Regions from separate parts of the Pseudochelatococcus sp. G4_1912 genome, predicted to be linked through region 2. Evidence: riboswitches for the same ligand, from Rfam matches in the RefSeq annotation. Region 2 holds a riboswitch; each other region holds the start of a gene.
What was found. Region 2 has a riboswitch for thiamine pyrophosphate ahead of thiC (phosphomethylpyrimidine synthase ThiC). Riboswitches for the same ligand answer to the same signal wherever they lie in the genome.
Positions count from the first base shown of each region.

Region 1: it holds a riboswitch for thiamine pyrophosphate, as region 2 does, so the genes downstream of both, thiE (thiamine phosphate synthase) here and thiC (phosphomethylpyrimidine synthase ThiC) in region 2, are expected to answer to the same signal.
Region 3: it holds a riboswitch for thiamine pyrophosphate, as region 2 does, so the genes downstream of both, thiO (glycine oxidase ThiO) here and thiC (phosphomethylpyrimidine synthase ThiC) in region 2, are expected to answer to the same signal.

Region 1 covers NZ_JAZDRL010000001.1:952,388-956,671, forward strand. Annotated here, with positions in the region: gene accB (acetyl-CoA carboxylase biotin carboxyl carrier protein) at 1-353, shown strand, start outside; gene accC (acetyl-CoA carboxylase biotin carboxylase subunit) at 357-1,730, shown strand; TPP riboswitch at 1,861-1,972, shown strand; gene thiE (thiamine phosphate synthase) at 2,049-2,747, shown strand; gene thiD (bifunctional hydroxymethylpyrimidine kinase/phosphomethylpyrimidine kinase) at 2,751-3,566, shown strand; gene dps (DNA starvation/stationary phase protection protein Dps) at 3,679-4,167, opposite strand.
Region 2 covers NZ_JAZDRL010000001.1:576,637-580,920, forward strand. Annotated here, with positions in the region: gene prmC (peptide chain release factor N(5)-glutamine methyltransferase) at 1-616, shown strand, start outside; gene VRZ32_RS02730 (DUF4167 domain-containing protein) at 1,236-2,267, shown strand; TPP riboswitch at 2,432-2,624, shown strand; gene thiC (phosphomethylpyrimidine synthase ThiC) at 2,700-4,284, shown strand, end outside.
Region 3 covers NZ_JAZDRL010000002.1:1,228,238-1,232,521, forward strand. Annotated here, with positions in the region: gene nagZ (beta-N-acetylhexosaminidase) at 1-253, shown strand, start outside; gene VRZ32_RS12870 (segregation and condensation protein A) at 278-1,105, shown strand; gene scpB (SMC-Scp complex subunit ScpB) at 1,105-1,719, shown strand; TPP riboswitch at 1,799-1,896, shown strand; gene thiO (glycine oxidase ThiO) at 1,898-3,031, shown strand; gene thiS (sulfur carrier protein ThiS) at 3,036-3,248, shown strand; gene VRZ32_RS12890 (thiazole synthase) at 3,254-4,039, shown strand; gene VRZ32_RS12895 (thiamine phosphate synthase) at 4,036-4,284, shown strand, end outside.

The DNA of each region.
Region 1 (4,284 bases), 380 kb from region 2:
CACGCAATGTCACGGCCAACGTCGTGGTTCCGCAGATGGCAGCGCCAGCTCCCGTTGCGGCCTATGCACCGGCTCCAGCAGCTGCTGCGGCACCTGTTGCTGCTTCGGTTACGGACCATCCGGGTACCGTGAACTCACCCATGGTTGGCACCGCATACCGTCGCCCTTCGCCGGATGCAAAGCCATTCATCGAAGTGGGCTCCAAGGTGCAGGCGGGTGACAAGCTGTTGCTGGTCGAAGCTATGAAGACCTTCAACGACATTGTCGCGCCACGTTCGGGCACGGTCACTGCCGTGTTGGTAGAAGATGGCCAGCCGGTTGAGTACGGCGAGCCGCTGCTGGTAATCGAGTAATTAATGTTCGACAAGATCCTGATCGCCAACCGGGGTGAAATCGCGCTGCGGATTCTGAGAGCCTGTAAGGAACTCGGCATTTCCACAGTTGCAGTACATTCCACCGCCGATGCCAACGCCATGCACGTGCGCCTTGCTGACGAAAGCGTCTGCATCGGGCCGCCAGCCGCACGTGACAGCTATCTCAACATCCCGGCACTGATCGCCGCCTGTGAGATCACGGGTGCGGATGCGGTGCATCCGGGGTACGGGTTCCTGTCGGAAAATGCGCATTTTGCTGATGTGCTTGCCGACCACGGCATCGCCTTTATCGGCCCGAAGGCAGAGCACATCCGCCTGATGGGTGATAAAATCGAGGCGAAGCGCACGGCGCGTGCGCTTGGTATTCCGTGCGTTCCGGGTTCGGACGGCGGCATCACCGATGATGCTGAAGCGCATGAAGTGGCAGCCAAAATCGGTTATCCGGTATTGGTGAAGGCAGCTGCCGGCGGCGGCGGACGTGGCATGAAAGTGGCACGTGATGCAGCAAGCTTGAGCGATGCGCTCTCCACAGCCCGGATCGAGGCAAAGGCCGCCTTTGGCGACGATGCCGTGTATCTGGAAAAGTATCTCGAAAAGCCACGTCACATTGAAATTCAGGTGATGGGTGATGGTCGTGGTGGTGCGGTGCATATGGGCGAGCGTGATTGCTCATTGCAGCGTCGTCACCAGAAGGTGTGGGAAGAAGCCCCCTCACCTGCGCTTAACAAGGCTGAACGCGAGCGCATTGGCACTGTGGTCGCCAAGGCCATGCAGAAGCTGAAGTATCTCGGCGCAGGCACCATTGAGTTCCTGTACGAGAACGGCGAGTTCTACTTCATCGAGATGAACACCCGTATCCAGGTGGAGCATCCGGTGACGGAGATGATCACCGGCATCGACCTCGTTAACGAGCAGATCCGTGTGGCTTCGGGCGCTGCCTTGTCGATCAAGCAAGAAGACATCGTGCTTGATGGTCACGCTATCGAATGCCGCATCAATGCCGAGCATCCTTCGAATTTCCGTCCTTCACCGGGCACGATCACCTATTACCACCCACCGGGCGGTCTTGGTGTACGTGTGGATTCGGCGGTGTATCAGGGCTACAAGATCCCTTCGAACTATGACTCGCTTGTTGGCAAACTCATCGTGCATGGTCGCACCCGCACCGAATGCCTGATGCGTCTTCGCCGCGCACTTGATGAGTTCGTCGTTGATGGTATCGAGACCACATTGCCATTGTTCCGGGCGTTGGTGCGTAATCAGGACGTTCAGAACGGTCAGTACGACATCCACTGGCTGGAGCATTACCTCGACGCCGAAGGTCCTGCTGAGATCGAAGCTTTGCGCAAGGTCTGATATCGATCTTCGCGTCAGGTTGAAAACTATTCCAGAAGCAAGCACTGACCCTGTCGGTGCTTGCTTCTGGCGCATTTAGAGCGCCAGATTCACCGCAACTTGAATGCAAACTGCTCTAGTGCCACACTGCCGCATCTCCTTGGGGTGCCTGCGATCGTATGATTCGGGCTGAGAGGTTTCATACCAACCCACCGAACCTGAACCAGATCATGCTGGCGGAGGGAAGTGAGATATGCCTTGAAGCGTATGACGCAGGGCATTCCTTTCCAAAACGCATGATCGCCAGACATATCTCATGACGCCAGCGAGCCAAACCGCATGACGCTCTCTCCGGAAACGCCCCATAAGCCTCTCCCTGTTGATCTGCGTCTCTATGCTATCCTCGACCCCGAGCGCGCACGTGAACAGCCCTTGCCTGAACTGGCAGCCGCAGCGATCGCAGGTGGCGCCACCCTGCTACAATATCGCGACAAGCATGCTGACACGCGCAAATACATTGACACTACGCGGGCCATTCTTGCTGCCATCAGCGGGAAAGGTGTACCATTGCTGATCAACGATCGTGTTGACGTTGCAATGGCCGCCGGTGCCGATGGTGTGCACGTGGGGCAAGATGACATGTCCCCCGCTGACGCTCGCCGATTGCTGGGGCCCCGCGCGATCATTGGCCTGACGCTGAACAATACGCGCGAAGCTTTGGCAGCTGTGCAAGAGCCTATCGATTACGGCTGCATCGGCGGTGTTTTTGCAACATCTAGCAAAGATAACCCCAAGCCCCCGATTGGGCTTGATGGCCTTGCCGACATCATTGCAAATGCACGTATTGCAACACCAGCCCTTCCCTTAGGTGCCATTGCCGGCATTGATGAAAACAATGCCTCGACAATCATCGCCATGGGTGCGGATGGCATTGCGGTCATCTCGGCCATCTTGATGGCTGATGACGTTTCGGCTGCTGCACACCGTCTGCGCGTTATTATAGACGCAAGCCTTGCCGCTCGCGGCGCAGGAAGCTGAACGATGAGCACGCAAACAGCCCAAACCCCAATCGCCGTCACCATCGCCGGTTCTGATTCAGGTGGTGGTGCAGGCATTCAGGCGGATTTGAAAGCATTTTCTGCGCTCAAGGTTTACGGAGCGAGCGTCATCGCCGCGCTCACGGCTCAAAATACGATGGGCGTCACTGCAATCCACGATGTCCCTGCTGATTTCATCACAGCCCAGATTGATGCAGTTTTCTCTGATCTAACGGTCAGCGCCGTAAAAATCGGAATGCTATCGCGGCCAGAAACAATCAAGGCCGTGGCTGATGGCCTCACACGTTGGCATCAACGCGCGGTTGTGCTGGATCCGGTTATGGTTGCCGCCAGCGGCGACCGGCTGCTCAGCGAGGATGCTGTCACCACTTTGCGGGAAAAGCTGATTCCGCTAGCAACGATCATCACCCCCAACTTACCCGAAGCCGCTGTGTTGCTCAACACGAACCCAGCTGAAACCGAAGCCGAGATGTTGGCGCAAGCACAGGCACTGCTACAGCTTGGGTCCGGGGCCGTGCTGATCAAGGGCGGCCATGCACAGGGCGAAGAAAGCATCGACCTGCTGGTGGATGCATCGGGTGTGACACGCCTACCCGCCCCACGCATTGCCACGCGTAATACGCATGGTACGGGCTGTACTCTCTCTGCCGCAATCGCTGCAGGATTAGCACGCGGATTACCACAAACTGAGGCAGTGAAAGCGGCCAAGACCTATATCAGCCAAGCAATAGCTGCATCAGATCATCTCAACATCGGGCATGGCCATGGCCCCGTGCATCATTTCCACGCGTGGTGGTGAGAGCAGATATCCGCAACCTGCGTTCAACTTTATTATTTTAATGAACGCAAGTTGCGATGAGATATAGAGCTTAGAACACAGTTCTGATTCAATCAGAACGTTAGGCGCGCTATTATTTGTTAGTTTCCTGAAGATGCGCTTCAAGGAACCACAAATCCTTATCGAGCGCACGCGTTACCTCAGTAAACACATCAGAGGTCGCCAGATCGCCTGCTTCATCTGTTGTTGCAATAGCCTTGCGCGTACCCTTGGCGACTTCGGCGAATGAGCGAGCGAGATAATCGACATGCTCCAGGCCATCCGTGATCTGTAGCGGATAAGCCTTCAGTTTGGTGCCCTCAGCAGCAGCTTGCACTGTGCCGTGCGCGATACCACCCAAAGCTGTCAGCCGCTCAGCAATGGTGTCCGTATGCTCCAGAATATGCGCATAAAGATCATCAAAAAGTTCATGTAATGCGATGAAGTGCGGCCCCTTGACGTTCCAGTGCGCATGCTTGATCTGCGCACCCAGGTCGATAAATTGCGCCAGATGCTCATTCAACAAAGCAATCGACTTGGAACGAACGTTCTGCCCAAGGTCATTACGGGTTTTGATCGTCATCTTCAGCTCCTCGTTCGGGGGACGCATCATCGCACCCCACTCCACATGAACATCAACGTAAGCCTAACGGTTCCCGCCAGAGGTATGCAACCATGGGGAAATCTTTCTTATTCATAT
Region 2 (4,284 bases):
CTTTAAGCTCTCGGCGGCTACATTAGTACCGCGACCTGAGACTGAACTAATTATCGAAGCCGCCATAGCTGCCCATAACCGAATCATGACCACGCGCGCGACGTGGCCTTTTCGTTTTGTAGACATCGGAACCGGCACAGGATGTATCGCAATAGCGGTGGCCTCTGAATTGCCGCAGGCAGAGGGTATCGCAATCGATCTCTCACCTGATGCCGCTAGAATGGCGCAGTACAATGCCTTACAAAATAATGTTAATGAGCGATTATCCGTTATCAATGGTTCATGGATAACCATGTTAGGAAATAGCACTGTAGATTTAATCCTGTCTAACCCACCTTATATCGAAACACTTGATATTGCAGGGCTGGCGACCGATGTGAAAGATCACGATCCGCATCTGGCCCTTGATGGTGGCGCAGATGGACTTGATCCCTATCGTGCAATTTTCGCTGATGCCCGGCGTGTTCTGCGTCCAGGTGGTTCTGTAATTGTGGAGTTTGGACAGGGGCAAGCGCCGATGGTTAGCGCAATCGCACAAAAAGAGGGATTATTGGTTGCTCCGCCAATTTTTGATCTTTCTGGTATAGAGCGCGTCATTGTTGCCACATTTGTGTGAAAGATTAAGATGCTCCAATAAGCAATCGCAGAAATAACTTGGCGTGACAGTGGGAAGACGCTAATGTCAAACCATGAATCAGGCTCTGCTGTCGACTGTGGGATTTAAAGTGCGTTTTCGCCTTTAGATATTGGGCAGATTTATTCACCTTTGTGAATCGAACGCATCTGCTAAACAGATGATTCCAGTAGATCTGGATGTTGTATGATCCTTCGGTTAACGACCTTTGTTTACCGTCTCACATGCTGGTTTTCAGCATGAGGTTATTGAGGGTTTGCCAACCTTTGCTTTTCGCTGTCGATCTCGTGGCGGATTACTTGATTGAGATGAATGCGATTTTCGTATGCAGCTCAGCTTTAAGCGGTGGAACATTTTTATCGCGTGCCGAAACTCGGTGTCGAGGAAAGAACAACGCTAATCATTAACCCGATTCTTCATCGACCAATATCGACGAAGAATCATTTTAACCATCCTTATAGCTGTCAGTTATGAGGTGAAAGCACCGGTCTGCGGTTTGGGGCATTAGCTGCCCTTCCCGAGCGAACCGGATGACAACGGGTACGATCCGTACCGCTTGGGGATGAGGTCCCCGCACAATATGGCTCCCAAAGAGATGTCGATGAGACCAGGTCAAAACAGGCGCATGCGCAACCGCACCCGGAAACCACCAAATCCGCTGACAAAGACATTTGAGTCCAATGGACCGGATGTGAAGGTCCGCGGTACAGCGCAGCATATTGCCGAGAAGTACGCACAGCTTTCACGCGATGCCCATGCTTCTGGCGATCCTGTTGCGGCGGAAAACTACCTCCAGCATGCGGAACATTACCTGCGCATCATTCTTGCAGCGCAGGCACAGTTTCCGCAAAGCACCGGCTTCCCACGTTCGTTTGACGATGATCAGGACGATGCCGGGGAAGATGGCGGACTTGATTACAGTGTGCAAAATTATGGCGCACCTCAACCTGAAGCACGCTTCCCTGCCTCTGACGACGATGGACAGCAGCCTGCTATGCAGCCCCGCGAACGCTATCCACGCAATAATGAGCGATATGAGCGCTCTGATCGGCAGGATCGGTTTGAACGCCCCGAAAGGCAAGACCGTTCTGAGCGTCAGGAACGTTTTGAACGTCCTGAAAGGCAGGATCGTCCCGAGCGTTTTGAGCGTCCAGAGCGCCAAGATCGTCAGGAACGCTTTGAACGTCCTGAAAGGCAGGATCGACCAGAACGTCAGGATCGTCGTGAGCGCTTTCGCCGTCGTCGCGATGAAATTGGCAGCTTTGGCCAGCATACTTCTTCAGATGATACCGGTGCAAACCGTCAACCGGCCTTGCCCGCATTTTTGACAACGCCCATCCGCATGCCATCAAGTGATGAGCAGCCAGCACGTCCGCTCACGCATGATCTGGATACAGGCAAGGTCGAGGCTCCACGCCAGGTTGAGCCCGTAGCGGTCAGCGCGCCAGATGCGAGTGATCTGGACAAACCCGCTCCACGGGCACGCCGTCGGCGCATCGTTGCTGACGACACAACTGGTCAAGCAGCTGCTGAAACGTCTGTCGAGACAACAGCTGGAGCAACGACAGTCCGTAAGCCTCGCACAACACGCGTTCGCCGCAAGAGTGTTGATGACGTGCCAGTTGGCGAGTGAAAGTTGCATCGGGGGATCTAATCTAAATTATTCAGATCCCCTTTTAACTATATGATATAATGCATTTATCCCTTCATATGCATGCGCTTCTGCGTGAAAGTATAGTGTTTAATGGCCAATTCACGGTTGGTGATTGACAAAACCACCAATCGGGCCGACATTGCCCCTATTCCGAGGGGGGCCCCGTGAGGGGGCTGAGATTCCGTTATGATCTCCCTGCCGCAGTGGCATCGAATTTCAAAGCGTGTTCCGTTTTGCTGTTTGGTTTGATGCTTTAATTTGGCAGAGGCGAGCGCCACGGTGACCCTTGAACCTGATCCGGGTTATACCGGCGGAGGGACGGGACAATGTTGGCGCTAATGCCTTATCTGCACTCAGCAACTTGTCAGCCGCTTCACGCCCGGATTCTCACTTTCCGGGAGGAGCATTGCTATGACAACCACATCCGATTCAACGCCCAAAATACGCGCTAAAACGACAGCCGCACCTGCTGCCGTTACGACAGGCCCCATTTTAGGATCGCGCAAGATTTATGCTAGTCCAGAGGGACGGCCTGATATCAATGTTCCCTTCAGGGAAATCGCGCTTGACCCCGCCTGCGGTGAAGAACCAGTGCGCGTGCAAGACACATCGGGGGCCTATACCGATACAGATGCTGTCATTAATCTGGAGCAAGGTCTGGCACCGATCCGTGCTTCTTGGCTTGCTAGCCGCGGCTTCGATAGAGTAGAGGCGCGTGCTGTCAAGCCTGAAGACAATGGCTTCTCAGGCGATGTCGCGCCCGAACGTCTTGTACCGGCCTGCCCTGCTGAACGCCCCGTACTCGCAGGGCGCGATGGCCAGTTGGTGACACAATATGAATTCGCTCGCGCGGGCATCATCACTGACGAGATGATTTACGTCGCCCATCGCGAAAACCTTGGTCGTCAAGCTATGGCGGAAGGCGCTGAAAAGCGTCGCGCTGATGGTGAGGATTTTGGAGCGGCTATTCCAACTTTCATTACACCGGAGTTTGTGCGTGAAGAAATCGCGCGTGGCCGTGCCATCATTCCCGCGAACATCAATCATCCAGAGCTTGAACCAACGATCATTGGCCGCAACTTCCTTGTGAAGGTCAACGCCAATATCGGCAATTCCGCAGTTACGTCCTCGGCAGCTGAAGAAGTCGAAAAGCTGGTTTGGGCCACACGCTGGGGTGCCGATACGGTGATGGACCTCTCAACGGGCCGCAATATCCATAATATCCGCGGCTGGATCATGCGTAACTCGCCGGTTCCGATTGGTACGGTGCCAATCTATCAGGCTCTTGAGAAGGTCGATGGCGAACCGGAAAAGCTCACTTGGGAAATTTTCCGCGATACGCTGATCGAACAGGCTGAGCAGGGCGTTGATTATTTCACGATCCATGCTGGCGTGCGCCTTGCGTACGTGCCGCTGACAGCAACACGCGTGACAGGTATCGTTTCACGCGGTGGTTCAATCATGGCGCGTTGGTGCCTGTCGCATCACCGCGAAAGCTTCCTCTACGAGCATTTTGGTGAAATCTGCGACATCATGCGCAAGTATGACGTATCGTTCTCGCTGGGCGATGGCCTACGTCCGGGATCGATTGCTGACGCTAATGATGCGGCCCAGTTTGCCGAGCTTGATACACTTGGTGAGCTAACGAAAATTGCCTGGGAAAAGGGCTGTCAGGTGATGATCGAAGGCCCCGGCCATGTGCCGATGCACAAGATCAAAGCCAACATGGACAAGCAGCTTGAAACCTGCGGTGAAGCCCCCTTCTATACGCTTGGGCCGTTGACGACTGATATCGCACCTGGATACGATCACATCACTTCGGCTATTGGCGCAGCAATGATTGGCTGGTTTGGCACCGCAATGCTCTGCTACGTGACACCGAAAGAGCATCTGGGTCTTCCAAACCGTGACGACGTCAAGACCGGCGTTATTACGTATCGCATTGCTGCCCACGCCGCTGATCTCGCCAAGGGACATCCAGCCGCCAAGTTGCGCG
Region 3 (4,284 bases), on a different contig from region 2:
GCAGGGCAGCATACCTATGCGCGCCAAAGCGGCGCTGGCGGCAGGATGTGATATCGCGCTGCATTGCAATGGTGATTTTGACGAGATGACTGCACTCATTCCTGAAGTTGCCGAGCTTTCAGGCAATGCGCTAAGGCGCGCCAATGCAGCCTTGCAACGCATCAATCATCCGCCTGAACCATTTGATCCTGTGGAAGGTCGGACGCGTCTTGAAACGGCGCTTGCGAATCTGGCCTCAACGATCAACGCTTGATATGAAGATCAAGGAGAGTAGGGCGTGTCAGCTGGGGCATATCTGCGGAAAGCCGATACGGATGGTTTCTTGCCCGCTGAACGCAGCGAGGCAGAGCCTGCACTTATTGTTGATGTTGATGGCTTTGAAGGTCCACTCGATCTTCTGCTAGAGCTTGCGCGACGCCAAAAGGTTGATCTAACACAGATCTCTATATTGGCATTGGTTGAGCAATACCTTTCATTTATCGATGCTGCCCGACAATTGCGTCTGGAGCTTGCTGCCGATTATCTTGTGATGGCAGCATGGCTTGCCTATTTGAAATCGCGCCTTCTATTGCCTAGCGCCATGCCGCCCGAGGTGCCAGAGGCTGGTGATCTGGCAACGATTCTGGCTCTTCGTCTGCGCAGGCTTGAAGCAATCCGAAGTGCAGCATCGAAGCTTGTTCAACGCCCCCAATTAGGCCGCGATGTCCTTGCACGTGGCGAGCCAGAGGAAATGGCAATCGTTGAGCGTCCCAAATGGGATGTAACTCTTTACGATTTGCTCTCTGCTTATACGACTAATCGCCAGCACCAAATGAATTCACGTGTGGTGCTGCACAAACGGCTTGTATGGTCACTGGTAGAAGCACGTGAGGCATTGCAACGCCTGATTGGTGATGCTGCAGATTGGGTTGCGTTGGATCCATATCTGGAGGCTTATATGGCCGAGCCTGAAATGCGCGCTACCGTGCGGGCCTCAGCCCTTTCGGCAATGCTCGAAATGGTGCGCGAGGGCAAGCTTGATATCTGTCAGGACGCTCCATTTGCACCGCTGATGATGCGCCGTCGCCGCTTGGATGTTGCAGAACCAATTCAAGGGGGTGCCTGATGAGCATCCATCGCCATGCATTGCGTGTGGTTGAGGCGATTCTGTTTGCCTCCCGAGAGCCGGTGGGGGAGGAGGAGCTCGCCTCCCGCATTCCCACGGGGATCGACCTTAAAGCCCTGCTGGCAACATTGCAGACGGAATATGCTGCACGTGGCGTTGTGCTGGTCAGGGTGGCGGGTAAATGGGCGTTTCGTACGGCTGCTGACCTTGCGCCCTCGCTGGTGCAGGAAGTGGAGGATCCGCGAAAGCTGTCGCGCGCCGCCATGGAAGTGCTGGCGATCATTGCATACCACCAGCCGGTGACGCGGGCCGAGATTGAAGAGATTCGCGGTGTGGCTACGTCACGCGGAACACTCGATACGCTGATGGAAACCAGCTGGATAAAGTTGCGTGGAAGACGTCGCACACCTGGCCGTCCCGTTACTTATGGCACAACGGCTGATTTCCTGTCTCATTTTGGCCTTGGCTCCATTGATGACCTTCCGGGCCTTGATGAGCTGAAGGGCACGGGATTTCTTGATGGGCAATTGCCGCTGGGCTTTTCGATGCCCATGCCGTCAGATGAAGATATTCTCGATGAGGATGAAGACATCCCCGATGATGATGCGGACTGACGAGCCGATCTGCATTCACTGCTTATGCAAATGCGGCAACTTCCACTTGCGAAAGACGACAAAAGATACGATGTTGCAGCATTAGGCACTGGGGTGCCGTGCGTTGGGCGCGGCTGAGAAATACCCATAGAACCTGTCTGGGTCATGCCAGCGTAGGGAGGCGCCGTTGGGATCGCAATTGTCTGACTCTATTATCATTATTGGCGCTGGCGTCATTGGGCTGTCTATAGCATGGCGTTTGGCAAGCCGAGGGGCGCGGGTTTCTGTTTATGATCGGGCCAAGGCAGGATCTGGCGCAAGCCATGCCGCTGCCGGAATGCTCGCCGCCTGCACAGAGATTGAGCCAGGCGAAGAATGGTTATTGCCACTCAATCGTGAGAGCCAGCGTCTCTGGCCCGCTTTTGCTGAAGAGCTTGAGCACGTCTCTGGCATGTCAATTGACCTTCGTCAGGAAGGCACGCTGCATGTAGCGTTGAATGCTGATGAGCATGCACGCTTACGTCATCATCTTGCTCTACAGGAAAAGATGGCACTTCCGGTGAACTGGCTTTCTGCCGCCGAGGTGAGAGCGCGAGAACCGCTCCTAGCGGGAGCCGCAGGCGGGATCTGGAGTCCGGAAGATCATCAGGTTGATAACCGCAAGCTCGCGCAGGCTTTACGCATTGCTGCACTCAAGGTCGGCGTTACATTACATGAAGAGACGCAGGTTGATCGCATCATCATTGAGGATGGTTACGCAACTGCTGTTGAGATAGCGGGTGAACATCATAGTGCAACAACGATCGTGCTTGCTGCGGGGGCGTGGTCGCGGGGGATTTGTGGCCTTACACCTGATATCCGTCCGCCGGTTCGCCCCATTAAAGGGCAGATGCTTGCGCTTGGGATGGAGGCGGATAATCCACTCATTCGCCATGTAATCTGGGCTTCGGGCATTTATCTTGTTCCGCGCCTGGATGGCCGGTTGATTGTGGGCGCCACAGTTGAAGAGCGCGGTTTCGATGAGTGCCTCACAGCAGGTGGGATGCTTTCCCTCTTGCAAAACGCATGGCGTGCGCTGCCTGGTATCGAAGAATTGCCGTTGATTGAAACATGGACTGGATTTCGCCCTGGTAGCCGTGATGATGCGCCAATTTTAGGGCCGTCGGCGGTGCCGGGGCTTGTTTATGCAACAGGTCATCATCGCAACGGTATTCTGCAAACGCCAGTAACCGCCGATGCCATCACACGCTTAATTTTGGACGGGCAGCGGGATGAAATTTCATTGCCATTTGATGCCAGCCGTTTTCGTCCAGCAGCGATAAGCCGAGGATAGTTTGATGAGTGAAATCGAAGTGCGTGTAAATGGTCTGCCAGAGGTATTGATGGAGGCAACTATGGCTGCGCTTTTAGCGCGCCATGATATCGCTCCTGATACGAAAGGCGTTGCTATCGCATTGAATGGAACAATGCTACCGCGTGCAGAATGGATTGATACGAAACTCAATGCCAATGATCGCATTGAAATTGTTCACGCAAGACAGGGTGGTTAAGCGCCATGACACGCTCTACACTGCATGATTCACTGGTTATCGCGGGCCGCACTTTTTCATCGCGGTTGTTTCTTGGCACGGCCGGTTATCCGAACCAGAAAGTCATGCTGGATGCTGTTCAGGCGAGTGGCACCGAGATGACGACCGCATCCATCCGGCGCATTGATCTTTCAGGAGCAGCTGAAAGCCTTGTGGATGTATTGGGCGATACGGTGCATTTTTTGCCTAACACTGCAGGTTGCCAAACGGCCCGCGATGCCGTGTTGACGGCTGAGCTTGCGCGCGAGGCCCTTGGTACGAATTGGGTCAAGGTCGAGGTCGTGGGTGACCGTGAGTTACTCTATCCCGATACAGAAGAGTTGCTGCGCGCAACGGCTGAGCTCGTGAGCAAGGGCTTTATCGTGCTGCCATATTGCACTGATGATCCGATCTCATGTCGTAAGCTGGCGGATGCAGGGGCAGCGGCTGTCATGCCGCTGGGTTCACCGATTGGTTCAGGGTTGGGGATCTCCAATCCGCACATGATTGAAATGATCTGCGCCCGCAGCTCTGTGCCTGTGGTTCTTGATGCGGGCATCGGCACGGCATCAGATGCGGCGCTGGCGATGGAGCTGGGATGCTCTGCAGTGCTGCTGAATACGGCTGTTTCCAAGGCCAATGATCCGGTCGCGATGGCCAGTGCTATGAAATATGCCGTCGAGGGTGGGCGATTGGCTTATCTTGCCGGACGAATCCCTAAACGCTGTAACGCAGAAGCATCCAGTCCGCAGCTGGGCTTGATCGAATCATGAGTGGCAAACTGCCACGCCCTCCCGTGCTTGTTGTGACGGACAGGCACCAGCTCGATGGTGGCATCGCAGCAATGGGGGCGATGGCAGATGCGGTTTTCGCGAGCGGCATAAGGTGGATCAGCCTGAGGGAGAAGGATCTTTCCGTTGAGGAGCAGATTGCGCTTGTTGTTGATTTCAAGCGCCGCGCTATCCCATATGGGGGGTGTGTAAGTGTGCATGGCTCACCAGAAATTGCAGTGTGCGCC